3 regions of the Bradyrhizobium sp. SZCCHNR1051 genome follow, and region 1 is predicted to be linked to each of the others. Evidence: predicted binding sites of a transcription regulator. Region 1 holds the regulator's gene; each other region holds the start of a gene.

Region 1 (10,549 bases):
GCGGCCGCGAGCTCGCGATGCTGCTGCTGGCCTCGCTGATCGCGGGGCTTGCGACCACGCCCTATGCCGCGTTCCACTTCCATCGCGTCACGCCCTATGGCGTGCTCGCCAATCTCGCGGCGATGCCGGTGGTTTCGGTGCTGGTGATGCCCGCCGGACTGCTCGGCCTGCTGGCGGCGCCGTTCGGGCTCGACGGTCCCTGGTGGACGCTGATGGGCCTCGGCATCGACTGGATGATCGCGGTGACGCGCTGGGTGGCGGCGCTGCCCGGCGCGGTCGGGCGCATCCCGGGCTTCGGCATCGGACCGCTGATCCTGGCCAGCCTCGGCGTCATCCTGATCGGCCTGCTGCGCACACCGCTGCGTTGGTCGGGCGCCGTCGGGCTCGTGGTGGCCACCGCGTGGGCCGCCACGACGCCGCTGCCCGACGTCCTGATCGCCGGCGACGGGCGCGCGGTGGCGGTGCGCGGCCGTGACGGACGCCTGCATGTGATGCGCACCGGCAAGGACGTGTTCGCCACCAAGGAGTGGCTCGCGGCCGACGCCGATGCCCGGCTGCCGGCGGATTCATCGCTCGCCGATGGCGTCTCCTGCGACGAGGCGGGCTGCGTGGTCGCGATGGCCGACGGCCGATTCGCCGCCTTGACCCTGCGCGCCGAGGCGCTCGACGATGATTGCGCCCGTGCCGCGCTGATCGTCACCGCGCGCGCCGCGCCGTCATCCTGCGCGGCGGCCGTCATCGATCGCCAGCGCCTGCAGCAGCAGGGCGCCTTGATGCTGGTGCAGCGGGGCACCGGCTTCTCCGTCACGCCGGTGCGCGCTGGCGGCACCGACCGCCCGTGGTGGCCGGCGCCCGCCGAGGCCGGCGAGTTCGACACGACGCTGACGCCGCGTGCGCCGGTGTCGCGGCTTCAGGACGCGACGCCGCCGGAGACGGAGCAGGGCGAGCAGGATTGAGCGCCGGACAGCTCGAACGTGCTGAGATGATACAACGTGCTGAGATGATACTCGGTGTCGTCGGGTCCATCGAACAGCGAGGGACCTTCGACCAGCGTGAACGCAGCGCCCGGATATCGTTGCCAGACGGCGACGTCATCAACCGTGACCGTTAGCCATCCGAACGGAAGCATGTAGCGGCCGGGCTCGGTGATCCGGTCGGCCTTGTTCCAATCGATCTTGTTGACCGCGGCGGCAAGCTCCCCCGGCACACAATGCCGGCCGAGGGATGTCGTTCCTATTCGATGCGATGCCGGAGCGTGAGGTTCGCCCGAAAGGACCTTGCGCTTGCAGAAACCAAATCTCCCCCGGCCGAAAGCTCGCTCATGACCGAGAGAAATGCGGACGCGCAGGCGCTCAGGTGATGCTGATGCGGCGAATCGGTGTGGCCTGCGAAGCCGGAACGTCCTCCGCCATGCCCGGGCGGCGCTCGGCCGGCTGCTTGCTGACCGGCAATTGTAGCACGGTGACGCGCTGGCCCTCGCAGAGCTGGGTCACCAGCACGTGGCGGCCGTCGGCGAATTCGATCGCGTCGTGATGGCGATCGGGGATGTGCGTCTCGATGCTGTTGAACTTCGCGACGCGCTCGCGGATCGTCCGGGTCCAGAGCCAGCGGCTGTCGTAGCGGACGTCCTCGACAAATGCCAACTCGGTGCCGGGCAGCATGCAGACGGCGACGGTCGGCTCGCTCTCGAGGGCGAAGCCGCGGGTGGCGGTGCCGCGAAACGTCGTCGAGATCAACGTCTCGCCGACCTTGGCGGGACGGGACGCAACCGCATGGAGGCTGTAGTCACACATCGGATCGCTCCTCGTTGAGAGATAGCCGACCCACGCTCCCCCCGGACAGGCGCAGGCCTCTATCAGAGTGGACATCGATGGTGATGTTAGCGCGCGCTTCACGGCAATTCTGCGCTGATCTGCACCGCGTGCGCCCGCGGGCGATCACAAGCGTTTGAGCATGCCGCGCTGCACATCCTGAGGTGCATTCGCGCGTGACCAATTTCGATCGGCGGCGAAGCGCGTGCGCCCGTCGCCGATCGACCGATCGCGTCCGCGATCAGTACTTGCGATACAGCCCGACCAGCTTGCCTTGGATCTTCACCCGGTTCGGCGGCAGGATGCGCACCTCGTAGGCGGTGTTGGCCGGCTCCAGCGCGATCGATGCGCCGCGGCGGCGGAAGCGCTTCAACGTCGCTTCCTCATCGTCGATCAGCGCTACCACGATGTCGCCGGTGTCGGCGGTCTCGTTGCGCTGGATCAGCGCCATGTCGCCGTCGAGGATGCCGGCATCGACCATGGAGTCGCCGCGCACCTCGAGCGCATAGTGATCGCCGTTGCCGAGCATGTCGGCGGGCACGCTGATGGTGTGGCTGCGCGTCTGTAGCGCCTCGATCGGGGTACCGGCGGCGATGCGGCCCATCACCGGCACCGCGACGGGGCGCTCGCCATCGTCCAGCGCGGGAGTGCTGGTGCGCACCTTGCCGAGATTGCCCTCGATCACCGATGGGGTGAAGCCGCGGCGGTTGTTGGCGGCCTGTGACAGCTCGGGCAGCTTGATCACCTCGATCGCGCGGGCGCGGTTGGGCAGCCGGCGGATGAAGCCGCGCTCCTCGAGCGCCGTGATCAGGCGATGAATGCCGGACTTCGAGCGCAGATCGAGCGCATCCTTCATCTCGTCGAAGGACGGCGGCACGCCGGCTTCCTTGAGCCGCTCGTTGATGAACCGCAGAAGTTCGTACTGTTTGCGCGTCAGCATCTCGACCTGGTCCCCAGTTTGTTGTCGTCCGAGTCCAGGAGCTGCGCCTTGAGCACAAACCGGCTGAGAGCGCCTTGGAGTCGGACCATCATCGCGTCGCCCGCAACATACTAAAAACAAATCATGAACGGACACTATATGTTCGATGTGTGTTCCGCAATCCTTAAATTGTAGTGAACGGACCGGGCTTTGCCGGGGGAAACGGCCTAGCTCGGCAGGCGCAGGATCTCGCACGGGCTGCCGGCGGCGGCCTTCGGCGCAAACGCCCGCCGGATCACCAGCGCCTGCGAGAGCGCGAGATTGCCGAGCAGCGACGAATCCTGCTGCGTCACCGGCGTTGCGATCAGCGTGCCGTCGGCGCGCTCCTCGAGCTGCGCCCGCAGATAGTCCTCGCGCGAATCGTTGGCCCCGAGCTCGCGGCCGAGCAGGGCGGTCTCGCGTGGCATGCGAGCTTCGTCGCGGCCGAGCAGCCGCCGAATCAGCGGCACCAGGAACAGGATGGCGCAGACATAGGACGACACCGGATTGCCGGGCAGTCCGATCACCCTCATGTCACCGAGCCGTCCGTGCATCATCGGCTTGCCCGGCCGCATCGCGATCTTCCAGAACGCCATCTCGACGCCCTCGGCTTCGAGCGCCTGCTTGACGAGGTCGTGATCGCCGACCGAGGCGCCGCCGGTCGTGATCAGGATGTCGGCCTTGGCCTCGCGCGCCCGCCGGATCCCGGCGACCGTGGCCTCCATCGTATCCGCGGCGATGCCGAGATCGATCGGTGTCGCGCCCTCGCTGCGCACCAGCGCCCGCAGGGCGTAGCCGTTGGAATAGACGATCTGGCCCGGGCCGGGCGTCGAGCCCGGCATCACCAGCTCGTCGCCGGTGGCGAGCAGCGCCACCTTCGGCCGGCACCGCACCGGCAGTGCCGGATGATTCATGCTGGCCGCCAGCGACAGGTCGCGGTCGCTGAGCCGGCGGCCCGCCTTCAGCAGCACCATGCCCTGGTGGAAGTCGACGCCCGCGGGCCGAATGTGCCGGCCCTTGATCGCGGCCTCGGTGATGACGACGTGGCCATCTTCGGCGATCGTGTCCTCCTGGATCACCACCGCGTCGGCGCCCTCAGGGACAACGCCACCAGTGAAGATGCGCGCCGCCTCGCCGGGTCCGACCACGCGATCGAACGGCCGCCCCGCCGCGACCTCGCCGATCACCCTCAGCCGCACCTTGGCCTGGGCTGCGTCCGCCGCGCGCACGGCGTAGCCGTCCATCGCCGACATCGCCTCGGGCGGCTGCGTCCGCAGCGCCGCGAGGTCGCGGGCCAGGATGCGGTGATGGGCCTCGTCCAGCGTCACCAGCTCCTCGGCCAGCGGCTCGGCGCCGGCGAGCACGGCGGACAACGCATCAGACACCGGCATCAGGGCCATGAGAGTTCCTTCGGACGGAGACGGCAGATCGAATGAATCGCCTTCTAACCGAACGCGCACGGCTCGGCCAAGGGCTCAGGCCGCTTCCTGCCTTCTGATCGTCTGATGTGGGCCGCGTCCGGGCCGCTGCCTCACGATCGCGCGAGAAAGTCTGCAATCAACCGCGTGACCTCCTGCGGACGTTCCAGGCTCGGCAGGTGCGCCGTTCCGGCCAGCTCATGTCCTGACCCGTTCGGCATTGTTGCGGCGAGCAGCCTGCTTCGCTGCTGGATGTGAGGAAAGTCCAAGTCCCCCCAGATGACGAGCGATGGCGCGACGATCTCCGCGAGGCGCGGGAAGGCTGGTGCCATATCGAGAGTCGCGCCGGTTGGCGGCGCGCGGAGTGCGGCGGCGTTCTTCTTCAGGAACGTCTCGCGTGGCTCGCCGGAGATGCGTCCCTCGCGCTGCAAGGGACCGTCGACCCACAGATGCGCCTTGATAGCGCTGACCCGATCCCAATCCTGTGCGGCCTCGGCAGCGGCCAACGACGCCGTTAGCGCCTTGATCTCCGGTGGATAGACCGGCTCCGGCGCGCCGCTGATCGAAGGTGCGATCAGCACCAGCGATGCCATACGTGACGGATGGCGAAGCGCGAAGTCGAGCGCGATGCGGCCTCCTTGCGAGCAGGCAATCAGCGTCGCCGGCCGCCCCGGCGCGAACGCGTCGACGACGGCGAGCAGGTCCTCGACCGGAGAATGAGCTTCCTCATAGGCGACCGTCTCACCAAATCCGCGCCGGTCATAGGCGATCGCCATATGCGTTGCCGCGACGCCCTCGATCTGCGCGCGCCACATGGAGCGGTCGAACACTGCGGCGTGCAGGAAGACGACAGGGTCTCCCTGGCCGGCAACCTCGGCGGCGAGCCGCGCGCGGCCGGAGCAGACGTGATGCAGAGAGTTCATTTTGAATGCTATCCCGCAGCCGCACGACAGGCTGCTCGCTCGGTCGTGTGCAGGATGTCCGCCACCATGTTCCGCAGCCAGACCGATGCTGCATCACGATCGAGCTGCAGCGGCCAGACCATCGAGACGGCCGGCAGCCGCAGCTTCAACGGCGCGGGACAGAGCGTCAGCCCAAATCGCGGCCCGTAGAGCTTTGCCATCCTGGTCGGTATCGTCGTGATCACCGGTGATGCGGCGACCGTCGCCAGCACGCTGAGGAATTCCGAGGAGGCTGAGACCACGTTGAGCTCGGTCCCGATCTCATCCAGCGCCGCCTCCAGACAGCCCTGCAGGCTGTTGGTCAGCGTCACCAGCGCGTGCGGAAGCGACAGATAGTCGGCGAGGCTGATCGGCGTTTTCATCGCGATGCGCTTTGGATTGTAGACGCAGCTCAGCGCCTGCTCGAACAGGAGCTGGGATCTGTGCCGCTGTGCGACGGCGTCGAAGCAGCCGACCGCGACATCCAAGGCTCCGTCGTCGAGCAGGCGATGCACCTCGTTACGTTCGGTCGGCCGGCTGAGAAGCCGCACGCCGGGCGCCGTTCGACGGAGCACCGCGGTGAGCTCGGGGATCAGCAGCAGCTCGACCTCACTTGAAAATCCCAGGCGGATGGTGCGCTGCTCGGTCGCCGGGTCGAACTCCGGTGCGGCATGCAGCGCTGCCTGCATCTGCCCCAGCGCCGCCCGAACCGGCCCGGCGAGCACCGCAGCCTTTGGCGTCGGCTGCATGACGGCGCCGACGCGGACGAACAGCTCGTCCTGCAGCAGCACGCGAAGCGTCGACAGCGTATGGCTCATCGCAGGCTGACCCACCTTGAGGCGTGCGGCCGCGCGCGTCACGCTGCGCTCCTGCATGAGCGCGTCGAACGCGACCAGCAGATTGAGGTCGAAGGAGCGAAGATCGAAGTGATCGATGGACTGCATGAGCTGGATCGATTTGAGGAATGTATGACCTAGTCCTAGATCTCGGCCCAGACAAGACCACCGTTCGGATCGAGGCCGCCAGACATGCAGGACATCACGACCTATCGCGTCGGAGACGCCACCATCACCAGGATCTTCGAGATCGGCCTCGATGCGGTCGAGGGCGAGTTTTTGTTTCCGGGCGTAGAAGCAGACAGCATCGTTCGGGAACGAGGCCAGGTGGGGCCGGGATCGGTCGATCCGCACACGGGATCGTTGCGCCTGAGCATCCATAGCTGGCTGGTGCGGACGCCGGAGCGGGTGGTCCTGATCGACACGGCCACCGGCAATGACAAGGAGCGGCCCGGCGCAGCAGTTCTGCATCGCTTGAACGAGCCGTTTCTCGACCGGCTGCGGGCGGCCGGCGTCGCCCCTGGCGATGTCGATCTCGTCCTGATGACGCATCTGCACGCGGATCATGTGGGGTGGAATACGCAGCTTGCCGATGGCCGTTGGACGCCGGTGTTTCCGAACGCCCGGTACGTTTTCTCAGGCCGCGAGCGCGCCTATCTGGCGGCACTGTCGGCCGCTGACGGCTCGGATGCCGCGATCAGGGATGCGGCCGGTCTCGGTCGCATGCTGCATCCGCCGCTGCCAGGGGTCTACGAAGACAGCGTGCTGCCGATCGTCGAGGCCGGCCTCGCGCGTGAGATCACGGTCGATGGCAGCGAGGTCGTGGATGGCTTCCGCTATCTGCCGAGCCCTGGTCACAGCATCGATCACGCCTGCATCAGTCTCACCTCGCGCGGCGAGCGCGCGCTGTTCTGGGGCGATGTGATGCATCATCCGCTGCAGGTCGCGCGTCCGGATTGGAACTCGGTCTATTGCGAATTTCCGGATGCGGCGCGGACCTCACGCCGATGGGCGATGAACCATGCCGCCGAGACCGGCTCCCTCGTGTTCACGACCCACTTCGCCGAGTCCTCGGCCGGGCGGATCAGCCGCGACGGCGACCGGTTCGCGTGGCAGTTCGCCTGATCCGAGGTGACCATGACCGAGAACGCAACGTCCTCCTCGCGCATCGTTTCCGAGCGCCGCCTGATCGAAGGCCCGGTGTCCGATGTACAGCTTCAGCTCATCAACAAGCGCCGGCATGACGTGCAACGGTTCTCGGCCGAGCGCACGCTGGTGATGATGCACGGCGCCACCTTTTCATCCGCCAGCCTGTTCGACGTCGCGGTTGGTGGCGCCTCCTTCATGGATGTCCTGGCGCAGGCCGGCTACGATGTCTGGGCCGTCGATGCGCGCGGCTATGGCGGCTCCAGCCGGCCGCCGGAGATGTCGCGGGCGGCCGAGGAGGGATCTCCATTGGTCAATGCGCGGACCGCCGTGGACGATTTCGGCGCGGCGGTGGACTTCATCTGCCGGCATCGCGACGTCCCGCGCGCCAACGTGCTCGGCATGTCCTGGGGCGCCACCGTCGCGGGCATGCTCGCGAGCGCGGCGAGCGCGAAGCTCGAGAAGCTGATCCTGGTGACGCCGCTCTGGCTGTCCAGCGAGCCGCTGCGCATCGACGCCGGCGGACCGCTCGGCGCCTATCGGATCGTCAGCCCGCGCGCGTTCGAGGCTGCGTGGCGCGGCGCCGCTCCGGAGCAGGCGCGGGACAAGCTGATTCCGGACGGCTGGTTCGAGTCCTGGGCGGAGGCGACGCTCGCGACCGATCCGGACTCGCCGTACCCCGGCGCGATCCGCGCGCCTTCGGGCGCGGTGCAGGACGTGCGCGAGCATTGGACCGTGGACCAGCCGATCTACGATCCCAGCACGATCAACTGCCCTGTTCTCGTGCTCTCGGCGGAATGGGATGTGGACGTTCGCTTCGACGTGGCGCACGACCTGTTCGTTCGTCTCGTGAGCGCGCCGTACAAGCGCCTGGTCGAGATCGGGCAGGGCACGCACATGATCCTGATGGAGCGGAATCGACGGCAGGCGTTCGACGCGGTGATCGGATTTCTGGACGAGCGCGTCGTGCCGGCGCGTTGATCGTCGCGCGGACGGCCTGCACCGCGTTAGAGCGGATGCCGAATCCAGACATTCGGCTCGACATAGGCGGCATGGTCGTGCTCGACCGACGCGAGCACGGGCACGAGAGCAGCGGGGACCTCGATCTCACCCGAGCGATCGAAGGTCACGCCGGTCCATTGCGACCACTCGGCAAGCGTGCCGACGATGGTCATCGAGCACGGCGCGATCTTGACGATCTCGCCACCGATGCCGAGGTGCGTGCGCAGCCAGGAATCGACCAATCGGCCGTCTTCGCGCCGCTGATCGAGATAGGCGCGCATCGGCGTCCGCGGCGCCAGATGTTTCTGGTTCGGTCGCACCGGCGCATACAGCTCGGCAAAACCTTTGGCGCGTGCGCAGCCTTTCAGAGCCGCGAGCATGGCGAGCGAGCTGCCGGGCACGCGCGCCTTCGGCAGCAGCGCAATCTCCAGCGCGCTCATCGTCGTCGGCCGCCGTCCCAGCAGGCGGTCCTCGTGACCCCAGCGGATCACCTCGTCCCAGCCCGCATCCGGCAGCGTGCGGCGGCCGTCGATGCCGAAGGTGAAGGGGACGGCGAAGGCGCGCCCGACCACCTCGTCACCGGCGAGCGCCACGTAGGCGCAGTCCGCATATTGGTCGAACACGGGCGAGTCGAAGTACAACATCGCCGTCCGGTCTTGACGCATGAACTCGAGCTAAAGACCATCGAGCCCGGGCGAGAACACGCGCGGGATCAGGTCGGCCGATCACGCAAACAAATGATGTCGAGGGGCATTCGGTTCTTCCGGGCGGCGGGGCGTGCAGGAGCGGACAGCTTAGGCGGTCGGGTCGTCTGCGACCAGCGGATGCGGCGGGAGACGGGCCGGATCGCGCCCTTGCCGGCGGTCGAATTTAGGATTCGCTTTTTCGGAAAAGTCTGCTATGCTGATTTGGTCCCGTGCTCGACAGGAGGGGCGCTTCGCGATCGTCACGGACGTGGAGCGCGGGATGCGGTGGCCGCGACGTGTCGCAGCGTGCCCTGATGGCGCGCGGACGAACGGCATGGCGCGGACGTGAAGTCGCGTGGTCCTGGCATCCCGAAGCTGATGCCAAGCCGGCGGGTGATGATGATCCCGACGGCGACGGTGGCCAACAAGCCGGGCACCGGGGAGATCGCGTATAAACGTGAAGACCATCGCGCAGGGAATGCCGGATGTCGGCTGGACCTGTGGTGACTGCCGCCTGCTTTTTTTCTGCAGGCGGGCCATGGGTTGCGGCCAGCAGCCCGGCATTCCCTGCGCCCTCCGATTGGAGGAGGGTGAGATGAGAGCAGCAAAGCTCGGGCACATCGTGTCGCGAGAACTATTTTGCATGAGTGGCACCGTCATTGCGAGCGCAGCCTTTCAGAACGTCACGCCGCTGGCCATGACGCACCCTTGCGCGATGCGATCAGATCCCGAGCGCCTCCAGCGCCGCGGCGATGTCGGCCGTCGAGCGCACCAGCACCGCCTGCAGCCCGCTGGCCCGCGCGCCGTCGATGTTTTCAGCGAGGTCGTCGAAGAACAGGATGCGCTCGGCCGGCGCGCCGATCGCCCGCACCACGTGATCATACGCCTCGGCATCCGGCTTTCGCAGGCCGATCGACGACGACAGGAAGATCTCGCGAAAGTGACCAAGCAGGTCGGCGTAGCGCGGCGAGAAGTGATCGATGTGCGGCTGGTTGGTGTTGGAGAAGGCATAGAGCGGCAGTTTCTCCGCCGCGCGTGCGAGCAGCGGGACGATGCCCGGCATCGGACCGACGAAGATCGCGTTCCAGCCCTCGAGAAACTGCGCGTCGGTGATGTCGATGCCGAGCTGCCGGCGCAGGTTGGCGAAGAACGCGGCGTCGGAGACCGTGCCGCGCTCGTGGCCGTGATAGATCTCGTCGCGCACGAAGCGCGCGGCGAGATGCTCCGGCGCGCAGCCGGCATGCGCGGCCCAGCGCGAGACGACCTGGACGAAATCGATGTCGATGACGACGCGGCCGAGATCGAACAGCAGCGCGTCGGCGTCGCCGGGGCGGAGAGCGGAGGAGGGCATGGAGGGGGGCGTCGATGGCTGGCGTTGAACGGAAGGGCCTCCGCCTCAATAACGGTAGGGCTCGATGTCGACCAGCGGAAACGCGCTGACGACGCTCGGCTGGTTGGTGGCGGTTGCCGGATGCAGGTAGGAGCCGTTGAGCTCGGCGAACGAGGTGACGCCGAGCAGGCCGAGCGCGCGGATGACCTCGTCCTCCAGCAGCTCGAGCATGCGCAGGATGCCGTCCTCGCCGGCCGCGGCGAGCGCCCAGCATTGCAGCCGGCCGATGCCGACGAGGTCGGCGCCGGAGGCGATCGCCTTGACGATGTCGGTGCCGCGGCAGAAGCCGCCGTCGACCATGATCTTTGCCCGGCTCTTCACGGCGGCGACGATCTCCGGCAGCACATGCATGGCTCCGCGG
Region 2 (10,549 bases), on a different contig from region 1:
TGCGGGCGCGCTGCTCGGCTTCCTGCAGCTCCCAGTTCCGGTCCGCCAGCACCTCGTTGTGGAGCGCAATCTTGTGCATCTTCTTGGCGACGAAGCGCAGCCGCATGCTGAGCGTGGCCAGGCCGACGCAGGCGAGCGCGAACAGGAAGCTGGCTCCGATCGCGAACGTGTGTGGGTTATAGCCGGAGTTGTCGGAGATGCTGGCCTTGATGAAGCCGTACGCGCCGCCGAAGCCAGCGGAGAAGATCATCAGCGAGCGCAGGATCGCGAAGATGGTGCGGTGACGGCGCATGAACCGGCGCAGGCGTAGCCTGACGTGAAAAATCGGTCCCATCTCGATCACCCCCGACGATTTCGATCCCAATGTCATGGCCGGCCCGCACCATGCGGAGTCGGTATTGCTGAGACTTTGAAAGGTCGTGCACGCGCGATTCTGCCGTGCAGAGATGGTGAACCGGGCGTTAGCCCGGCTCACAGAACCGGATCGGTCGGTGATGAGGCGTGGTTGCGCGCGCGGGATCATCGGTGAAGTCGACATGGAGATCGGCGTGAAAGGGCGCGGAGCCGAGCGAGACGCTGTCGGCACCGACGGCAATGCAGGGCTGCGGGGAGGGCGCCAATTCGAGTCTGGCGATGACCGCGGCCGCGATCAGCGGCACGGCCGAGACGAGGACCTTGAAACGCAACATGATACGCACCGACGCGGAAGGCCTGATGACGGAACGCGGGCCCTATGGTTGTCGGAGCGTAAAGAGAAGTCGTTACCAGAGTGTTGAACTAGCGGGAGTCACGTCGCGGAGTGCACCAGGAACTTCGTTGCGCCAGTTCGGAAGGCGTACGAAGTTTCGGCACTGTTCGCCGTGGGAAAGGCGCCGCAGGCGCGGCCGGACCGGGTACAATATCTCCCATTTGAACTCAGTCCGAATTGTTCCCGCTCTGGCGGAGTCGAACCATTCATTCTCGATAGGAGCCTTCAATATGCCATATTCATTAACGGCTGGCTGGCAACGTGGGCTGGCTGGGGTATGGTCCTCTGTCAATTGATTCGGTACGCTTGGATTTCCGGTGGTTTCCCAGAAGGAAAGAGTGGCTATGGCACCTGCCGAGGTACCTGACACGGTGAGCTTCTTTTACATCAAAGGTACCCAGTTCCGGGTAGTGCATTCCGACGGAGTTATTGGCGGAATTACTCCTCGGGGCTTTATTCACTGTGCATTCTATAACGAGAGAGCAGCGATCCCTCAGGTTCAGACTCACAACGTTTCGCCCGAGGGGCAATTATCACCGCCTGTGTCTACCGACGGCAAGGTTGGCATCGTTCGGGAAATCGATTTTGATGTAATAATGACTAAGCAAGCCGCCGTTGATCTTCGAGATTGGCTCACTCAACAAATCAAAGAACTCGACCAATATGCTCAAGCGAAGGGGACTCAGCCATGAGACCTCCTCTCATTGGATTTCAAGCATCTCCTTCTACTACCGATCTGAATTCGGTTCCGGGCGTGGTCTCCAAACGGTACGATAGCGATCTCCTAACTAGGAGCGTTGGTACACACCGTCCCTACAATAAAGGTCTGCTAGACCATGCTGTAGAAGACAGTGCACGCGCATTCTTTGACTCAAAGGTTTCCGAGTGGTTGGCCGACACTCGGTGGCAGTCCTCCATTTCAGCAATTACGGCTCATCCTGCGTTTGCAGACCTAAAGAGTTTAGGCGACCGATCGGTTTCCTTCGTACTTGAACGAATGCAGAATGGCTCTGTCCATCTTCATTGGTTTCCGCTTCTACATGATCTTTGCGGAGTCGACCCCGTTCCACCTCATGAGCGAGGTTTCGTTCCACAGATGACCGCAAGTTGGTTGCGTTGGGGGCAGCAGACAGGACGCATTTGACAGGGACATGAATCCTTTTCCGAACGTCGCTGAGGGGATCACATTTTTTCCGAAGAGTGATGCGACGCCGAATTACAATTGCATCGCTTGGGCTGTGACCTACGAACAACAAGCTATCTGGCCCGATGATCGCGGACAGATGGGATGGCCGATCCATTTGCCCCGCGAAGAAACGCCTGCGGCATTCCAGGCGTTTTTTGAGAGTGCTGGATTCGTCGTTTGCTCCGACGGAACCCTTGAAGCTGGACACGAAAAGATTGCCATCTATGTCTTGAATGGTCTCGTTACTCATGCGGCCCGTCAGCTGCCGAATGGGCGGTGGACGAGCAAGATGGCGCAAGGCGTCGACGCCGAGCATCCTAGCCCAGATACTCTCGTTGGCCCCGGATACGGGTATGTCAGATTGTATATGCGTAGGCGTTACGACGGGCGTCCTCCGCTTCTTCCGCCGCTGAATCCACTACCACCACTAATAATCCGGCCCTAAACTGAAAGACCGGCGGTGACTGTCGGGTCGCACTCTTTAGAAAACTCGATCTAGGAACGGGTCCGCGCAAGACGGCGTAGTCTCCTGCTGAAATAGACTCAAGCCGCATGGCGATTGTCCTCCGCCAGCGCACGATACGACAGCGCCTCGGCCAGATGCAGCCGGCCGATGGTCTCGGCGTGGTCGAGATCGGCGAGCGTCCGCGCCACGCGCAGCACGCGGTGATAGCCGCGGGCGGACAGCCGCATCGTCTCGGCGGCCTCGCGCAGCAGCTTCTGGCCGGGCGCATCGAGCCTGGCGATCTCGTCGAGCACGGCGGCCGGCGCCTCGGCGTTGGTCCGGATGTGCGGCAGGCCGGCTTTGGCGTAGCGGGCGCGCTGCAGGTCGCGCGCGGCCGCGACGCGGGCCGCGACCTCGGCCGAGCCTTCCTTGGAAGGCGGCAGGATCAGGTCGGCGGCGGTCACCGCGGGCACCTCGATGCGCAGGTCGATGCGGTCCATCAACGGGCCGGAGATGCGCATCTGGTAGTCGGCGGTGCAGCGGTCGATGCGGCCGCGCTTGCAGGCATAGCCGGGCTCGAAGGCGTTGCCGCAACGGCACGGATTCAGCGCGGCGACCAGCATGAAGCGGGCAGGGTAGGTGACGCGGTGGTTGGCGCGCGAGATCGAGACCTCGCCATTCTCCAGCGGCTGGCGCAGCGAATCGAGCACGCGCGGATCGAACTCCGGCAGCTCGTCGAGGAACAGCACGCCCTGATGCGCCAGCGAGATCTCGCCGGGGCGGGCGCGCAGGCCGCCGCCGGTTAGCGCCGCCATGCTGGCGGAATGATGCGGGCTGCGGAACGGCCGGCGCGACGTCAGCGCGCCACCCTCGATCTCGCCGGCCACCGAGGCGATCATCGAAACTTCCAAGAGTTCTGCCGGCGACAGCGGCGGCAGGATCGACGGCAGCCGCGCCGCCAGCATCGACTTGCCGGCGCCGGGCGAGCCGATCATCAGCAGATGATGCCCGCCGGCAGCGGCGATCTCGAGCGCGCGCTTGCCGCTCTCCTGGCCCTTGATGTCGCGCAGGTCGAGCAGGCTTGCGGGTGCCTCCTGGATCTTCGGCTGCGGCCGCGACAGCACCTGCGTGCCCTTGAAATGGTTGGCGATCTGGATCAGCGAGCTCGCCGCGATGATCTGCAAGTCCGGGCTCGCCCACGCCGCCTCGGCGCCGCAGGCGGCCGGGCAGATCAATCCTTCCTCGCGCGCATTGGCGCCGATGGCCGCGGGCAGCACGCCGGCGACTGGCGCGATCGAGCCGTCGAGGCCGAGCTCGCCCAGCACGGTGAAGCCGCCGAGGGCATCCGGCGGAATGGCGCCGATCGCGGCCATCAGCCCCAGCGCGATCGGCAGGTCGTAATGGCTGCCTTCCTTGGGCACGTCGGCCGGCGCGAGGTTCACGGTGATGCGCCGCGCCGGCAGCGCCAGGCCCGAGGCGATCAGCGCCGAGCGCACCCGCTCGCGCGCTTCCGACACCGCCTTGTCCGGCAGGCCGACGATCGCGAAGGCCGGCAGGCCGGGCGCGACCTGGACCTGCACGTCGACCGCGCGGGCCTCGATCCCCTCGAAGGCGACGGTGGAAACGCGCTGGACCATGATGCCCCTCCCGGGCAAGGAGGCTAGCGGATGCCGGCCTTGTTCGCAAGAACAATACGGGAACATTTGTTGCCGCGCTCTGCCGCAATCCATTAACGACAGCCGCGTGGGGTTCAGCTCCGTCCGCCGGGCTTAACGCCCCTTTAGTCCGGCCTTCGCATTCTTCCTCAATTGATGATCGACCCGCGCCTCTGTCACAGCCGAGAGGCGCCCAACGAGGGACGTGCGATGCCTCCAGCGCCTGCGGCAGCTCCGACCGCCAAGACGCCCGCCGGTGATGCGCGGACGGTGTCCGAGCTCGCCACCGACATGCTGCGCCGGACCACCAGCCTGTTCCTGGCCGGTCCGCGGCCGGCGTCGGCCGAGCAGCTCGATCTCTACGATCAGATGTTCGCCCGGCTGATGCCGCAGGTCGCGACCGAGCTGCTGGCCGAGCTGAGCATGGCGCTCGCCAGCGTGGAGCGTGCGCCTTACGCCACCGCGCGGCTGCTCGCCGTTCACCCCGAATTGCGCGTCGCCGGACCGATGCTGGCCAAGGCGGCGGTGCTGACCGAGCGCGACCTCGCCGAGTTCATCCGCACCGGCAGCCCGGCGCATCTCGTCGCGCTCGCCAGCCGCAGGGGCATTAGCGACAGCCTCACGACGCAGCTGATCGCACGCGGCTTTCCGGCGGTGCGTATGGCGCTGGCACAGAACCTCTCCGCCCGGCTGTCCGAGGATGGCTATCGCAGCCTGTTCAAGATCGCCGAGCGCGACGAGGATCTCGCCGAAAAGCTCGCGCTGCGCACAGATCTGCCGGCCAAGCTGTCGCGGGCCTTCGTCGCCGCGGCGAGCGAGGGCGCCCGCGCCCGCTTCATCAAGGCCGCACCGCCGGCGACCCGCGCCACCCTGCAGGCGACGCCGACCCGCTCGCCCGGCGCGGCAATGCGCGCGATCTGGGATTATCAGCAGGTCAAGGCCGAGGTTGCCGCCCTCAGCCGCACCGGCAAGCTCGGCGACTCCGCCGTCAACCGCTTCTGCGCCACCGGCGATTTCCCTGCCGTGATCGCAGCGCTGGCGCTGCTCTGCGTCGTCACCATCGAGACGATCGAAGCGCTGCTGGAGGAGGATCGTCTCACGGATCTGCTGCTGGCCTGCAAGGCGGCGCGGCTGAGCTGGGCGACGACGTCGATGATCCTGCGCGGCCGGCCCGGCTGCGACGCGCTTCCGGCCGATGACCTCGAGGAGGCGCGCAAGCGCTTCGAGAAGCTTGCACTGTCCGAAGCGCAATGGAAGGTGCGCGGGCTCGAATCGCGCTGAGCGAGCGCGAGAGGCGGCGTCAGCCCGGCGGCGTGCTCGGATAGGCCGTGAAGTCGATCTTGAACATCGCCGGATCGAGCTTCTTGGTCGTATCGAGATTGTAGACGGCGATGGTGGTGTCGTAGCCCTGCGGATCGGTCACGGTCCACTGCTTGAGCTGGCCGTCCTTGACGCCGAGCATCAGCATCAGCCGGCTGGTGCCGATCAGCGCCTGCTTCTCCTCGATCGTGATCGTGACGTAGAGGTCGTCGGCCGCGACCGCGATCACGTTGGTGTCCTTGAGCAGGTCGATGCGGTCCGACAGCAGATAGCGCAGCGGCGTCTGCGACAGCGGATAGACGTCCTGGGTCGCGAGCTTGCGGTCGCGCACCACCAGCGAGGAGCCGTCGGCGATGATGTCGATCGGCGTCGGCGGCTCGTATTCGAAGCGGACCTTGCCCGGCTTCTGGATGTAGAAATCGCCCTTGGTCTTGCTGCCGTCCGGGCCGACCTGGACGAAGTTCCCGACCAGCGTCTGCAGCGACGACAGATAGGCGCTGACCTTGGCCGCCTGCGCCTTCTGGTTGGCGTCGAACGAGGTGAAGATGCTGGCCGGCACGTTGCGCCGGGGATCGGGAATGATCGGGTTGGGCGGGGCGGTCTGGGTGGTCGAGGGACTCTGGCCCGAGCGCTGCTGGTCGGAGGCGCTGAGCTGGGAGCCGCTCTTCGGGCCTGATTTCGGAGCCGGCGTGCCCTGCGCGGCGGCGTGACCGGACGCACCGGCGACAGAGCATGTCGTCACGGCGCAGGCGACCAGCCAGGCGCAGATCCGGCGCCCGCGCGAAGCTGCGTGATACGAAAACGTGCTGTTCAACAAGGAGCTTTTCAAAACGACGTCCTGAGTTTTACGCGTTCTATCCCGGATCGGGCGGGCAGCGTGATCGTAATCGCGTGAAGATCGGGCACCGAAACGGCGTTTCTGCGGCCATCGGGGCCGTCAGAATCCGCCTTCCTCCTCGGGCACCAGGATCTCGCGCTTGCCGGCGTGGTTGGCCTGGCCGACGATGCCTTCCTGTTCCATCCGCTCCATCAGCGAAGCGGCCTTGTTATAGCCGATCTGCAGCCGGCGTTGAATGTAGCTGGTCGAGGCCTTGCGGTCGCGCTTGACCACGGCGACCGCCTGGGAGAACAGGTCGTCGCCACCGCCGCCGCCCATGCCGGTGGCATCGAACACGGCGCCATCCTCCTCGCTCGGCTCCTCGGCGGTGACCGCCTCGAGATATTCCGGCGAGCCCTGTGCCTTCAGGTGCTTGACGACCTTCTCGACCTCCTCGTCGGAGCAGAACGGGCCGTGCACGCGGCTGATGCGGCCGCCGCCGGCCATGTAGAGCATGTCGCCCTGGCCGAGCAGCTGCTCGGCGCCCATCTCGCCGAGGATGGTGCGGCTGTCGATCTTGGAGGTGACCTGGAAGGAGATGCGGGTCGGGAAGTTCGCCTTGATGGTGCCGGTGATGACGTCGACCGACGGGCGCTGCGTTGCCAGGATGACGTGCAGGCCGGCGGCGCGCGCCATCTGGGCGAGGCGCTGCACCGTGCCCTCGATGTCCTTGCCGGCGACCATCATCAGGTCGGCCATTTCGTCGACGATGATGACGATGTAGGGCAGGGGATCGAGGTCGAGCTTCTCCTCCTCGTAGATCGCCTTGCCGGTCTCCTTGTCGAAGCCGGTATGGACGGTGCGGGTCAGCTCCTCGCCCTTGGCGCGCGCTTCGCCGAGACGGGCATTGTAGCCGTCGATGTTGCGCACGCCGAGCTTGGCCATCTTCTTGTAGCGTTCCTCCATCTCGCGCACGGCCCATTTCAACGCGACGACGGCCTTCTTCGGATCGGTGACGACAGGCGTGAGGAGATGCGGAATGCCGTCATAGACCGACAATTCGAGCATCTTCGGGTCGACCATGATCAGCCGGCACTGGTCCGGCCGGAGCCGGTAGACCAGGCTCAGGATCATGGTGTTGATGGCGACCGATTTGCCCGAGCCGGTGGTGCCGGCGATCAGCATGTGCGGGGTGCGGGCGAGATCGATGATGATGGATTCACCGCCGATGTTCTTGCCGAGGCACAGCGGCAGCTTGGCGACGCTCTCGGTCGCCTCCTTGGCGACGAGCAACTCGCGCAAATAGACCTTCTCGCGATGCGCGTTGGGCAGCTCGATGCCGATGGCATTGCGGCCGGGCACGACCGCGACGCGCGCCGACAGCGCGCTCATCGAGCGGGCGATGTCGTCGGCGAGACCGATGACGCGCGACGATTTGATGCCCGGCGCCGGCTCCAGCTCGTACAGCGTGACGACCGGGCCGGGATGCGCCTTGACGATCTCGCCGCGCACGCCGAAGTCCTGCAGCACGCCTTCCAGCGCGCGCGAATTGGCCTCCAGCTCGCTCTTCGACAGCGGCTGGCGGTCGGAGGATTTCGGCGCCGCCAGCATCGAGACCGAGGGCAGGTCGTATTTGTCGTTGGACTTGCGCGCCGGCGTCTTGGCCGCGGGCTTCTTGCGGGCGCGGGGAGCGGGCTCCTCCTCCTCTTCTTCGTCCTCGCCTTCGTCGGCCTCGTCCTCGTCGCCGCCGTGCTCGTCCATCTCGGGCGCGAGCGTCGGCTTGCCCTGGCCGCGGCCCAGGCTCGGCTCCTGCCGGCTTGCGGCGGCGGCGCGCGGCTGCGGGCCTGATGACACCAGTGCGCGGTAGGCCGTGCTCAGGAACCAGACGACCTGCGCCTTGGCGCTCATGATGGCGTGGAACACCCAGCCGAGCCGGATCGCCTTGCGGTCGTCGTCGTCCTCGGGGTCGGCCAGCGGCGTGTCGTCGTCCTCATCCGCGAGCAGGCTCGGATCGGCTTCCTTCGCGCCCATGCCGCCGGCCACCAGCAGGCAGCCGATCATCGCAACCAGAAGAAGGGCGCCGAGCACCAGCCGATAGATCACACCGGGCGGCCCGAACACTACGGCCGGTGCGCGCACCAGGGCGTCGCCGACCACGCCGCCGAGACCGGTCGGCAGCGGCCAGGCGTGCGAGCGCGGCCAGCAGCTGGCAAGTCCGGCGGCGATGACGGCGCCGAGCACCCAGGCGCCGAAGCGCAGCGCCTCGCGATCGAACGGCCGATGCGTCATCATGCGCCAGCCGCGGATCGCGATCGGCAGGATGACCATGATGGCGCCGAGGCCGAAGATCTGCATCAGGAGATCGGCGCCGATCGCGCCGGGATAGCCGACGATGTTGCGGATCGCGCGCGAGGTGGCGTGGCTCAGGCTCGGGTCCTGCACCGACCAGGTCATCAGCGCCGCCGCGGCGATGCCGGACAGGCCGATCAGCGCGAGGCCTGCGAGCTCGCGCAGCCGCCGCACCAGCGCGTCGCGCAGCGACGTCGGCAGGTGGTTGACCAGGGGAATGACTCGTTCGATCGCCGGCATCTGCATCAGCCCCGCGATTATCCCAGGACCTCGACCAGCCGGTGCAACGCCTCACCAGTGGAGTCGGCATCGGCCACCAGCGCCAGCCGGATATAGCCGGCGCCTGGATTGAAGCCGTCGGCTTGCGGCCGCGCCAGGTAGCTGCCGGGCACAACCCGCACGCCGGCGTCGCGATACAGCCGCAGCGTCACCTCCTCGTCGCCGCCGCGGTTCGCCACGTCGAGCCAGACGCAAAAGCCGCCATCGGGCCGCCTGTAGCCATAACGGTTGCCGATGATCTGGTCGGCGAGGTCGAACTTGGCGCGGTACAGCCGCCGGTTGTCCTCGACATGTGCCTCGTCGCCATAGGCGGCCGCCGCGACATGCTGCAGCGGCACCGGCACCTGCGGCGCCGCGACGTTGCGCAGCTCGTGGAAGGCGGCGAGGAATTTGCGGTCGCCGGCGGCGAAGCCGATGCGCATGCCCGGCACGTTGGAGCGCTTCGACAGCGATTGGAACGCGACGACGTTGGCGTAGTCGGGGCCGGCATGCTCGAGCATGCTGCCGGGCGCCTGTCGCGTGTAGATCTCCGAATAGCACTCGTCGCTGAAGATCAGAAAGCCCCAGCGGTCGGCGAGCCGGACCAGCTTGCGCATGTAGTCCGGGCTGGCCACCGAGCCCTGCGGATTGGCGGGCGTGGCGAGATAGAACGCGACAGTGCGCGAAAGCGTCGTCTCGTCGATCGCATCGAGATCGGGCAGGAAGCCGTTGTCGCGCGTGGTCGGCAGATAGATGGAGTCGCAGCCGGCGGTACGGGCGCCGACGCCATACACCGGATAGAACGGGTTCGGCATCAGGATCGCCGATCGTCCGCGGCGCGGGCCGACATGGCGGAGCGCGGCATGGGCGGCGAAGAACAGGCCCTCGCGGCTGCCGTTCAGGACGAGAACCTCGTGCTCGGGATCGATCGCGCGCGGCAGTGCGAATCGCCGCGCCAGCCAGCCGGCGGCCGCCTTGCGGAACGGCTCGATGCCCTTGGCGGCCGGGTAGCGGCCGAACTCGGCGATGTGCTGGGCCAATACAGGCCCGACGAAGTCCGGCACCGGATGCTGCGGCTCGCCAACGGCGAGCGTGATCATCGGCTTGCCCGGCTTGTAGGGGGCGAGCAGCTCGTTCAGCCGCGCAAACGGCGAGCGTTCGCTCTCCGAATGGCTGGCGCCAGCGGGCGCGGGGGATGAAGCGGTCATTGCCATACGTAAAACGCGCGCCAAACCAGTGGAAGCCGCCGATCGCCCATGAACCGGTGCCTTTGTGGTCACCATAGGTGGGGCGAGGTTAAGACGCGATTAACCATCGGCGCTGCCGCCCGTTTTGATCGGTTTTTCCGGCCCGATCCAGAGGCAATTTCGCAACAGCGGCGGACATTGTGGCGATTCGGGTGGGGCGGCGGGAACCGTAGGAGGGCAAGGCGACCGCAGAAGGCGGCGGCTTGCACACCGCCGAGCAGCGCATTCGCGCTCAGACCGTGGGCATGGCGCTGCCGCGACCTCGGATGGAGCCGCGGCACCGCCGCGCTTCTGCCCATCCTACGGGCCATCGGCTCGCGCGCGAGGGAAAAGGGCGGCCCGGTGCGCCGGAATATCAATGGGAATCTACGCGCACCGGGCCTTGGCCGAACTACTTGGGGGCTTAGTTCGGATGACGATCAATTAGCACCCTCGTTTTTCCCTCGTATTGCCAACTTCCGAAGATTTGTAGAATTTGATTTCGGAAGCCACCGAATGCGGCGCGGCCGGGCCGATTGCTTAAC
Region 3 (10,549 bases), on a different contig from region 1:
TGCCCATGCTATGCCAGTCTCGACAGGATGTCGCAGCGGCGTTCACCATTCCAACGAGGACTGTCATCATGTCGGAGCGCAAGCCAACGGCCGCCGTGCGCGAGGCTCACAAGGCCTTCAAGCCGGCCGAGCCGCCGAGGAGCGACTATGAAAAGGCTCAGACCGCGTTCGATCAGAACCGCGAGCGACTGAAGGCCGAGCGCCTGGCGCGCGAAGCGGCCGACAACGCCGGTAAACAACCGAAAAAGCTGGCGTGAACGCCAGCCTCTTTCCGTCGGGTCCGTCGTTTTCGGCGGACATGCCGTCGTTCGCTCAGCTGCGCGGCGTTGCAGAGGTGAGTGAATCCCGCGGCCGATCACGATCGGGGCGCGTCGAGGTCGTGGAGGGCAGCACGCCCGGCCGCGACGCAGGTACCTTCTTGACCGGCGCAGGCAGCAAGCCTTCGCGGATGGCCAGCTTGCGCGCGACTTTGCGTTGGCGCCTGATCGCATCGGATTTCTCGCGCGTCTTGCGTTCCGATGGCTTCTCGTAGGATCTGCGGCGCTTCATCTCGCGGAATACGCCTTCGCGCTGCATCTTCCGCTTCAGGATGCGCAACGCCTTCTCGACGTCGTTGTCACGAACAAGAACCTGCAAAAGTGTCCTCCTTGTCTTCATCTCTATCGATGAAATTAGGTTGGCGAAGCCGATCAGCGCTGCGGCGGGGGAGCGGCGCGCTCAGCAGAGCGGCGTCAATGAAACGTGTTGCTCACAATGTGATGAGCACAATACGTGCGAGACACGATGATCCCCTTCGTCGGAAGGCGGGAGCACGAGTGTCTCTCAGCCATCGATGGCCAGGCCGTTACCGATGGTCCAGTGAAGATAAGGGCAATTTGCTGATATTGCCAGCGTGAGCCGACTCACGGTTCCGGCTCTCGGCAAACTATATTTGCCCCGTGGCCTTGTATTCCCCCAGAAAATCTCTACCTTGAGGTAGTTCGATTAGCCGCTGTGCCTTTCTGAATGTGCCTGTGGGCTATTTCCAAAAGTCATCGCTCAGTTGAATGAGGATCGCGTGATGGTCGCGCGATTAATGATTTGGAGATAGACATGCAGGGTACCGTAAAGTGGTTCAACGGCCAGAAGGGCTTTGGTTTCATTCAGCCGGAGGATGGCGGGAACGACGTGTTCGTTCACATCAGCGCGGTTGAACGCGCTGGTCTCGCTGGCTTGGCTGAAGGCCAGAAAGTCAGTTTTGAGGTCAAGACGGACAAGATGCGCGGTAAAACCAGCGCAGAAAATCTCGCGCTGGTCTGATCGTACTGATCTGACGTCTTGGGCCATTTCACGGATGTACTGAAATGGCTGGTTTGCCCGCTCGATCCTGTATTGAGCGGGCTTTCTGCGTCTCGACGGTAACCCGCATCTCCGGAAGGATCAGTCGATGGCCACCAAGAAGATGTCAGAACGCTCCCCCGAAAGCATTGCGCGGTCAGAGCGCCAGCGCGTCGCCACCGAGGACGGGGCGAAGGCGCGCGCCGAATGGGATCAGCGCGCGACGGCGGTCCGCAAGAACATGGAGCGGCTACGCGTGTTGCGGCTCGCCAAGGAAGCGGAAGCTGCGCAAGCGGGTTCTGATGCGGCGCCTGCGCCGAAGCGGCGGAAGAAGGTCGCTCGCTAGGGCCGCTTCATCTCGCCTTCCGACGTCGGTTGCCCGGTGGAACTATCGGAACTTCAGATCCGTTGCTGGTGCTCGAACAGACGGGCGATCCATGCCTGATCATTACGCCTCAACCGCGTCCCGCGTACAGACCCGACCTTCGTACCGAGGAGGCTGACGTGGCCAAGTCGACAGCTACAGACGTTCGCATTGCAAAGGACGAGACGCAGCGTGGAGGCCAGACGATCGCATTTGCGCTTGCAATCGGCGCTACGCGGCAGGTCTGTCATCTCGAGACCTGCTTCGGCACACGCAATCAGGCGTTCGCTTATCTGCAGCGAAACCGCACGGCGTTCGAGCAGATGGCGCGCGAGCAGTTCGCCCGTGGCGAGGTGACCGACGGCGTCATCCATCTGCGCATGATCTGAGGCGATCCGCCACGCGCGAGCCTCCGAAGACGCTGCTCGACCCGCAACGCGCTGTTGCTGCTACTCCGCCTTCTGTTTGACCGGAAGCGGTACGCGCTCATAGGACGCGGGCAGATTGACGGGCCGGTAGTCCTGCGATTCCGCGATCCGCATCAGCACGCTCTCGTGGATGAACGCGCCCTCGGGAATGAAGCGCGGCTCGCAATTCGGAATGTAGAATCCGAAACGCGCCTTGCGCTCCGGCCACTCCTTGTACGTCGCGCTCTTCGGCAGCCATTCGAGCAGCCGCCAGGCCGGCCTCATCGAATCGTGCAGGGGGCCCTGGATGCTCGGCGCCACATAGGAGAACGGGCTGTTCTTGCGCTGCACGCCCCAGGCGAGCTGGTTCACCGTGCGCGGATTGACCGCCAGCCCCGCCTCAACCGCCTCGTCGATCATCCACAGCAGCGGATACTTCGAGACCGCCGACTGCGCCTCGGGATAACCGCCGCCGACGTCGCAATGTACGCCGGCGAACCACACCTGCTTGGCGTCCTGCGGTCCCGCATGCGCCTTGTTGAAGCGGTTCGGCGTGAAGGTCTGTGGCATGTTCCACGGCTTCAGCCGGAACATGCAGCGCCGTTCGTCGATCGCAGCGGCCTGCCGGAAAATCTTCACGCTCGGGTTCTCGATCGAGAAGGCGAGTTCCTCAAGGCTGGGGAGGGCGAGGAACCGGTCGGTGCGCGGCACGATGACGCTGGCCACCGTGTCCCACACGCCGACGAAATGGATCGTTGGCCAGCGTGTCGAGGTGATGCGCGCGAATTGCGCGGCCTGATCGTCGCGGCTCTCGGGAATCGGCCCTTCGTCCTCGGTGCTCTCGACCTCGGTGGTGATGCCGCGTCCGGCCTTCGGATTGTCGGAGGAGTACTTCTTGTAGGCGATCACGCCCGAGCCGGCGAGATTGATCTGATCGGGCGAGATCAGCCCGACCTTGTGGATCAGTCCGGCAAGCACGCGCACGGTGTAGGCGCCGCGTGAGAAGCCGAACAGGAAGATGCGGTCGCCTTGCTGGTAATGCGTGGCGAGGAAGCAGTAGGCCCTGATGATGTTGTCGTCGAGGCCGTACCCGGTGGCGAGCCCCAGCACCATGTTGAAATTGGCCCTGAAGCGATGCCAGCTGTCCGGCTGTGTCAGGGTGCCGACGCCGGGATCGTAGAACACGGCCTGGAGCGGCGTCGTCTTGTCGGTCTTGCGCAGGCAGCGATAGAGCTTGAGCACGTTCGAGATGTTTTCGCTGATCTCGTTGCCGGTGCCGTCGCAGCAGATGACAATATTCTTCATGACAAAGGAATGTCCGCGATAATGCTACCGCAACGAGTGTAGAGCATCGGGCTGGTGTTGGGGAGGTCGGTTCCTATGGCACTTCGTCTGGGTCGCTGTTGCGCGCCGCGCGACGGACATAGCGAAGTGATCGAATGGCGCCGCCGTACGAACGGATGGTCACTCGACGTGTCCGGTCGCCCCGCGCCGGCTGCCGTGTCCAGAGTTGTCGGCTGGTCACGGCATCCGCAAGCAAAACGGCCGGATCTCTCGATCCGGCCGTTTCGATATCTCGCTTCGCTCGAAGCCCCGCCTGTGACGCGTCCGGCTTCTGCATCAATCGTGGATTTCGGCTTGCTCTCTCAGCTCGCCTTGGCGACCGGGGCAGCGTCCGCCGCTTTCTTCTCGATGGCGCGCTTCAGCTCCAGCGCGCGCGGCGACAGCGCCGCAGCGTTAGCCTTGAGCAAATAGGCGTCGAGGCCGCCATTGTGGTCGACGCTCTTGAGCGCGTTGGTCGAGACGCGCAGGCGCACGTTGCGGCCGAGTACATCCGAGATGAAGGTCACGTTGCACAGGTTCGGCAGGAAGCGCCGCTTGGTCTTGATGTTGGAGTGGCTGACCTTGTGGCCAACCTGGGGGCCCTTGGCCGTCAGTTCACAGCGCCGCGACATGGCAGTAAATCCTCTCTCATCCCCGCACCCTTCGTCCGCCTGTGTCGGCGGGCCGCGGGGGTCCAAAACTCGTCCAGCTCGTCTCTGGGAGATGCGGTCCTATAGGGGGGATGCGGCTTTTCGTCAAGGTTTTGAGGGATGGGGCCGGTGGCCCCTTAGCCACGCGCCGAATCGCAGGGCTGCCTCGCTTCACGGCGGCGGTATTTGCGCCCGCGGCACGGCGTCCGGCCATAGGCGTCCGCATGGCCGTTTTTCTCCGAAAGACGTCGTACAATCAACATCATAGCCGATCGCCGGAGACCACATAAAGGGCGCATTCGGGCGTGATGAGTGGACGTTCGCGCGATGGCGCGTCAAACCGGCCTGTCGAGCCCGGCGGATTGCAGGGGCTCACGGGGAGTTGGGCCGCCCGATGCGGCTTCGCCGGAAGCGGAGCCGGACGTAAAGCGCTGGACAATCGGCCAGGATGTGACCGGTTCGCGTTGTTCAGGAGCGTTTTTGGCGTAAGTAACAGCAGTGGCGCGGCACAGGGGCCGGGGCCCGACAAGCGGATCGGCAGGACCATTTCGACGTGACCAACAGCACGGCCTTCTTCCGTTTCCGGCGCCTGGCGGTGGCCGGCTCCATCGCGGCGCTCCTGCTGCTGGCCCCCCACGGCGCCTGGGCACAGGCCCGGCTGGACGCCCAATATGAGGCTTCGCTGGCTGGCATCCCCGTCGGCAAGGGCACCTGGGCGGTCGAGATCGGGGATGATCAGTACGGCGCCGCAGCTCAGGGCGGCACCGCGGGCCTGCTCAAGAGCTTCTCCCAAGGATCGGGCACCGGGTCGGTGCAGGGGCGCGTCGTCAACGGCGCCCTGGTCGGGCAGAGCTACCAGGCCTCGACCACCACGGGAAAGAAGTCCGAGCAGATCCGCATCAATCTGCAGAACGGCACCGTGAAGGATTTCGCAATCGAGCCGACGCCGCCGGTCGATCCCGACCGCATTCCGGTAACGGATGCCCACAAGCGCGGCGTGCTCGATCCGATGACGGCCTCGCTGGTGCGGGTGCCGGGCAATGGCGAGCTGCTGTCGCCGGACTCGTGCCGCGGCGCTGCGCCCGTGTTCGACGGCCGCATGCGCTACGAGCTCAAGCTCGACTACAAGCGCATGGAGAACGTCAAGGCGGACAAAGGCTATCGTGGTCCGGCGCTGGTCTGCGCGGTCTACTTCACGCCGGTTGCGGGCTACATCCCGGACCGGCCGGTGATCAAATATCTCGCCCAGGCCCGCAACATGGAGATCTTCTTCGTGCCGCTCGCGGGCACGCGCATCCTGGTGCCGTTCCGGGTCGTGATTCCGACCTCTTTCGGCAAGGCGATGCTCGAGGCGACCTCCTTCATCACCCAGGCTTCGCCGCACGTCGCGAAAACGCAGTAGCGCGCGGCGGAATCCTCGTTGTCCGGCCGGCGCCGTCATTGCGAGGCCGTCCGGAAAGCCAGCATGTGTGATCCGGCGCGCGGCCTGAACGACGGCTCGCGTGAATCCGTTTGACTCTTCGCCGATTCTGATTCGACTCGGGTCTGCTCGAAAACAGCGCCAGTTCCCTCGCGAAAGCGTTGCTTGTCGAGACTGTGAAAACTTGATCTAGTGCTGCCTTGATCGCGCGGCGCGAGATGTTGCGGTGAACGAAGCCGGAAAGGCGCTGGAGTCAGCGATTCGGGCGTGATTCGTTCTCAAGGCGTTCCGAAGCTTAAGCTGCGTCCCTATATGCGTAGCAATGTGACACAGGTGTGAGGATCGCAGCCTCTCAGAACGACGATAATTCCAGCATCCATCGCGCCTGACCCGCGCGCCTGCAACGCCGGCCTCGAGACCCAATTTAACGAATGGCTTTTTCGTCTTCTTCGGCAGCCTCGCCTTTCGAGCGCGCGTCCGACCGTGCTCCCGGAAGCGGCGTCACCGCCGTGCTCGGCCCCACCAACACCGGCAAGACGCATCTGGCGATCGAGCGCATGCTCGCGCATTCCTCCGGCATCATCGGACTGCCGCTGCGGCTGCTCGCGCGCGAGGTCTACAACAAGATCGCCGATCGCGTCGGCAGCGAGGCCGTTGCGCTGATCACCGGCGAGGAGAAGATCAAGCCGAAGAACCCGCGCTACTGGGTGTCGACCGTCGAGGCGATGCCCAGGGATCTCGACGTGTCGTTCCTCGCCGTCGACGAGATCCAGATCGCCGCCGATCTCGAGCGCGGCCACGTCTTCACCGACCGCATCCTCAACCGGCGGGGCCGCGACGAGACGCTGCTGCTCGGGGCTGCGACGATGCGCCCCATCATCGAGCGGCTGCTGCCGGGCGTATCGACCGTGACGCGGCCGCGGCTGTCGCAGCTCGAATTCGCCGGCGACCGCAAGATCACGCGACAGCCGCGCCGGACTGCCATCGTGGCCTTCTCGGCCGACGAGGTCTACGCCATCGCCGAGCTGATCCGCCGTCAGCATGGCGGCGCCGCTGTGGTCCTGGGATCGCTGTCGCCGCGAACCCGCAACGCGCAGGTGGCGATGTTCCAGAACGGCGACGTCGACTATCTCGTCGCCACCGACGCGATCGGCATGGGGCTCAACCTCGATGTCGACCACGTCGCCTTCGCGTCCGACCGCAAGTATGACGGCTATCAGTTCCGCCGGCTCACGCCGTCGGAGTTTGCCCAGATCGCGGGCCGTGCCGGACGGGCGACGCGCAACGGCACGTTCGGCACCACCGGGCGTTGTGCGCCGTTCGAGCCCGAGCTGGTCAATGCGCTCCAGAACCACACCTTCGATACCGTGAAGGTGCTGCAATGGCGGAACTCCAGGCTTGATTTCGCGTCCTTGAGCGCGCTTCAGGTCTCATTGGCGATCGCGCCGGGGCATGAGGCGCTGACGCGCGCGCCGATCGCGGAGGATCTGCGCGTGCTCGATCATGCCGCGCGCGACGCCGAGGTGCGCGACATGGCGCATGGCGCGGCCGCGGTCGAGCGTCTCTGGGAAACCTGCCAGATCCCCGATTATCGCAGGCTGTCGCCGGCCGCCCATGCGGAGCTGGTGACCACCGTGTTTGGCTTCCTGATGCAGAAGGGGCGTATTCCGGACGCCTGGTACGCCGCACAGGTCGATCAGGCCGACCGCGTCGATGGCGACATCGACACGCTGTCGGGGCGGATTGCACAGATTCGTACCTGGACCTTCGTGGCCAACCGGCCAGACTGGCTGCGCGACCCTGATTATTGGCAGGGGATTACCCGCGAGCTCGAAAATAAATTGTCAGACGCCCTTCATGAACGGCTCACGGAGCGTTTCGTTGATCGTCGTACCAGTGTATTGATGCGGCGCCTGCGGGAGAACAGTGTTTTGAATACGGAAATCGGCAAGACCGGCGAAGTGATCGTTGAAGGGCACGCGATCGGCCGTCTGGATGGATTCACCTTCGCGCCCGACGCCGCCGAAGCCGGCTCGGAGGCCAAGGCCTTGCAGGCTGCTGCCCAGAAGGCGCTGGCCGGCGAGATCGAGGCGCGCGCCGAGAAGCTGTCCAGCGCGCCCGACGAGCACATCGTGCTCACCGCCGACGGCACGGTGCGCTGGACCGGCGACGCGGTCGCGAAGCTGGTCGCGGCCGACGACGCTCTGCATCCGCGCCTGCGCATCATCGCCGACGAGCGGCTGACGGGTGCTGCGCGCGACAAGGTGCAGGCGCGGCTCGATCTCTGGCTGAAGACGCATATCGAGAAGCTGCTCGGCCCGCTGTTCGAATTGTCCAAGGCCGAGGACATCACCGGTATCGGCCGCGGCATCGCGTTCCAACTGGTGGAGGCGCTCGGCGTCATCGAGCGCGCCAAGATCGCGGCCGAGATGAAGGATCTCGACCAGCCGTCGCGCGCCACGTTGCGCAAATATGGCGTGCGCTTCGGCGCCTATCACATCTACGTCCCGGCGCTGCTCAAGCCGGCGGCGCGCGCGCTCGCTGCGCTGCTGTGGGCCGAGAAGCAGGGCAATGTCGACATGTCCGCGCTGACCGGCGCGCAGCATCTGGCGAGCTCGGGCCGGACCTCGTTCCCGGTCGACAAGGCGCTGCCGCGCGATGCCTATCGCGTGCTCGGCTACAAGCAGGCGGGCGAGCGCGCGGTGCGCGTCGACATCCTGGAGCGGCTGGCCGACCTGATTCGTCCCGCCCTGGCCTGGCGCGACAATGCACCGGGCGAAAAGCCCGCCGGCGCCTTCGACGGCCGCGGCTTCGTAGTGACGCAGGCGATGACCTCGCTCACCGGTTCGGCCGGCGAGGACTTCGCCTCGATCCTGCGCGCGCTTGGCTATCGCATGGAGAAGCGTCCGCCCCTGCCGCCCAAGCCGGCTGAGAAGCCCGTCGAGGCTGCTGCTGCCGAGGCCGCTGCTGTGGAGACCGCCCCGGCTGAGCCGGCAGAAGCGCAGGCCGTGCCGGGCGAGGACCTCGCGCTTGTCGCCGGCGAGCCGGCCGACGAGCAGGTTCCCACCGTCGCGGAGGCCGCCGTCGCTCCGGTGACCGAGCAGGCCGTCGCCGTGCCCGCGGCGGTCGGCGAGGAACAGGCGGAAACCGCGTCGGTGTCGGCCCTGGCATCGCTGCCGACCGTCGATTTCGTCACGCCGGATGCGGCGGACGAGGCGTCCGTGGCCGAGACGGTTGCCGAAAGCGTCGTCGCCGAGGCGGAAGCCGCCGTTGCAGCAAGCATCGGCGATGCTTCGGCTGAAGCTGCCGGGACTGAAGCTGCTGCTGGATCTACCGCGACCGCGGCTTCTCCGGCCGAGGCCGCTGCTGCCGCCGAGCCCGTCCTGGTCGAGGTCTGGCGGCCGGGCGGGCGCTCGGAGGAGCGCAGGCCGCGCCACGACCATCATCATCGCGGCCGGCCCAACCGTCCGCAGCACGAGCGCGGGCAGGGTGCCGGCGGCGGGCAGGCGCCTGCCGGGACGGCTCCGGCCGAGGGCGGCGAGGCGCGCGAGCGCCATCACCGCGGCCAGGGCCGACGCGACCGGATGAAGGAGTTCGGCAAGGACTTCCGCAAGGGCCCGCCGGAGGCTGGTGCGGCTCCAGCCGAGGGCGCATCGGCGCCGGCGCGCGAGGAGCGCGGGCCGCGCCGCGACCATGACGCCAAGGGGCGCGACCAGAACCGCGATCGCAACAAGGGCGGCAAGTTCGGTGGTGAGGGACGCGGCGGCCGCGACTTCGGCAAGGGCGGTCGCGACAAGCGCGACAGCGGTCCGGCGCTGCGGCCCTACGCCTCGAGTGGCGGCGGAGGCCGGGATCGCGACCGTCCGGTCGATCCCAACTCGCCGTTCGCCAAGCTTGCCGCGCTCAAGGAGCAGCTCGCGGCGAACAACCGCAAGGATTGAGCGGCAAGATCGGTTGGCAAGATAGGTTGGAAGGACAACGCCGACGTCCGACACCCCGTCAGAGCGCCAGCGCCTCGACAAATGGCTGTGGCATGCGCGGCTGGTGAAGGCGCGCACCAGTGCCGCGGCGCTGGTGTCGTCGGGCCATGTCCGGATCAATGGCGTGCGCGAGACGTCGCCCGGCCACGGGGTGAAGACCGGTGACGTGCTGACCATCGCGCTCGACCGCAGCGTGCGCGTGCTCAAGGTGACCGGCTTTGCCGAGCGCCGCGGCGATGCCGCCTCCGTGCGCGGACTGTACGATGATCTGGATGGCGGACGATCCTGATGGATTGCGCCAGAGCAATATCCGGTTCAGTTCTTCGCCCCGCTTCACTTGCGGCACAACACGTCCTGCGCTAGTCCAAGCCAGCCGAATTGTCGATCCGTTCCGGAGCCTTGGATGACTTACGTCGTCACCGAAAACTGTATCAAGTGCAAATACACCGATTGCGTTGAGGTCTGCCCGGTAGACTGCTTCTACGAGGGTGACAACATGCTGGTCATTCATCCGGACGAATGCATCGATTGCGGCGTGTGCGAGCCGGAATGTCCGGCCGACGCGATCAAGCCGGATACCGAGCCGGGGCTGGAGAAGTGGCTGGGCGTGAACGCCGAATATGCCAAGTCCTGGCCCAACATCACCCAGAAGAAGGATCCGCCGGCCGACGCCAAGGAGCACGACGGCGAGGATGGAAAGTTCCAGAAATATTTTTCGTCGAAGCCCGGCGCCGGAGACTGACGGTCGTCTCGCTACCTGCGCGTTCACCAGCGCGCCCCGGCCTGCGGGGCGCCGTCGCGCCGATCGAAATCGTTACGCGGAAACAATGGCCTAGAACACCTCTTGCGGCGAGCGGGACGCGCTGCACGAGTTGTTCTATTCCGGCACGCTTCACTTAACCCTAACTTCGTGGATCCGTCACAATACCGCCCCTGCGGCCTCTAAATCATTGATTTTTGCGGCAAATGTGCTATATATAGCACATTCTCAGAGCCGAACCCGGCCATGCGTAACCTTTTTGGCCGCCCTTTTAGGTTCCCGCAACATCAAACAGGGGCGTGGCAGTTCCGCGCGCAGGCTGTGTCAC

What was found. The regulator LexA, encoded in region 1, represses DNA repair genes until DNA is damaged. The targets are predictions, from matches to a motif close to TGTTCNNNNTGTGTTCNG.
Region 2: the regulator LexA is predicted to act here: its motif matches at 4,064-4,081, upstream of QW868_RS09055 (YifB family Mg chelatase-like AAA ATPase).
Region 3: the regulator LexA is predicted to act here: its motif matches at 5,755-5,772, upstream of QW868_RS07240 (helicase-related protein).

What each region holds. Positions count from the first base shown of each region.
Region 1 covers NZ_JAUEYJ010000001.1:311,968-322,516, reverse strand. The annotation lists gene QW868_RS01435 (ComEC/Rec2 family competence protein) at 1-956, shown strand, start outside; gene QW868_RS01430 (hypothetical protein) at 911-1,129, opposite strand; gene QW868_RS01425 (hypothetical protein) at 1,353-1,793, opposite strand; gene lexA (transcriptional repressor LexA) at 2,053-2,751, opposite strand; gene glp (gephyrin-like molybdotransferase Glp) at 2,958-4,169, opposite strand; gene QW868_RS01410 (alpha/beta hydrolase) at 4,301-5,110, opposite strand; gene QW868_RS01405 (LysR family transcriptional regulator) at 5,119-6,072, opposite strand; gene QW868_RS01400 (MBL fold metallo-hydrolase) at 6,157-7,089, shown strand; gene QW868_RS01395 (alpha/beta hydrolase) at 7,102-8,091, shown strand; gene QW868_RS01390 (hypothetical protein) at 8,118-8,756, opposite strand; gene QW868_RS01385 (HAD family phosphatase) at 9,520-10,149, opposite strand; gene QW868_RS01380 (alpha-hydroxy acid oxidase) at 10,195-10,549, opposite strand, start outside.
Region 2 covers NZ_JAUEYJ010000006.1:122,304-132,852, reverse strand. The annotation lists gene QW868_RS09075 (PAS domain-containing hybrid sensor histidine kinase/response regulator) at 1-334, opposite strand, end outside; gene QW868_RS09070 (hypothetical protein) at 462-689, opposite strand; gene QW868_RS09065 (hypothetical protein) at 1,093-1,440, shown strand; gene QW868_RS09060 (hypothetical protein) at 1,900-2,379, shown strand; gene QW868_RS09055 (YifB family Mg chelatase-like AAA ATPase) at 2,478-4,016, opposite strand; gene QW868_RS09050 (DUF2336 domain-containing protein) at 4,245-5,315, shown strand; gene QW868_RS09045 (outer membrane lipoprotein carrier protein LolA) at 5,335-6,168, opposite strand; gene QW868_RS09040 (DNA translocase FtsK) at 6,292-8,766, opposite strand; gene QW868_RS09035 (aminotransferase class I/II-fold pyridoxal phosphate-dependent enzyme) at 8,778-9,992, opposite strand.
Region 3 covers NZ_JAUEYJ010000005.1:55,588-66,136, reverse strand. The annotation lists gene QW868_RS07280 (hypothetical protein) at 69-257, shown strand; gene rpsU (30S ribosomal protein S21) at 313-636, opposite strand; gene QW868_RS07270 (cold-shock protein) at 1,093-1,299, shown strand; gene QW868_RS07265 (transcriptional regulator) at 1,427-1,663, shown strand; gene QW868_RS07260 (hypothetical protein) at 1,726-2,070, shown strand; gene QW868_RS07255 (DUF2235 domain-containing protein) at 2,131-3,393, opposite strand; gene rpmB (50S ribosomal protein L28) at 3,735-4,043, opposite strand; gene QW868_RS07245 (DUF3108 domain-containing protein) at 4,684-5,463, shown strand; gene QW868_RS07240 (helicase-related protein) at 5,913-9,422, shown strand; partial or broken gene QW868_RS07235 (RNA-binding S4 domain-containing protein) at 9,484-9,750, shown strand; gene fdxA (ferredoxin FdxA) at 9,865-10,203, shown strand.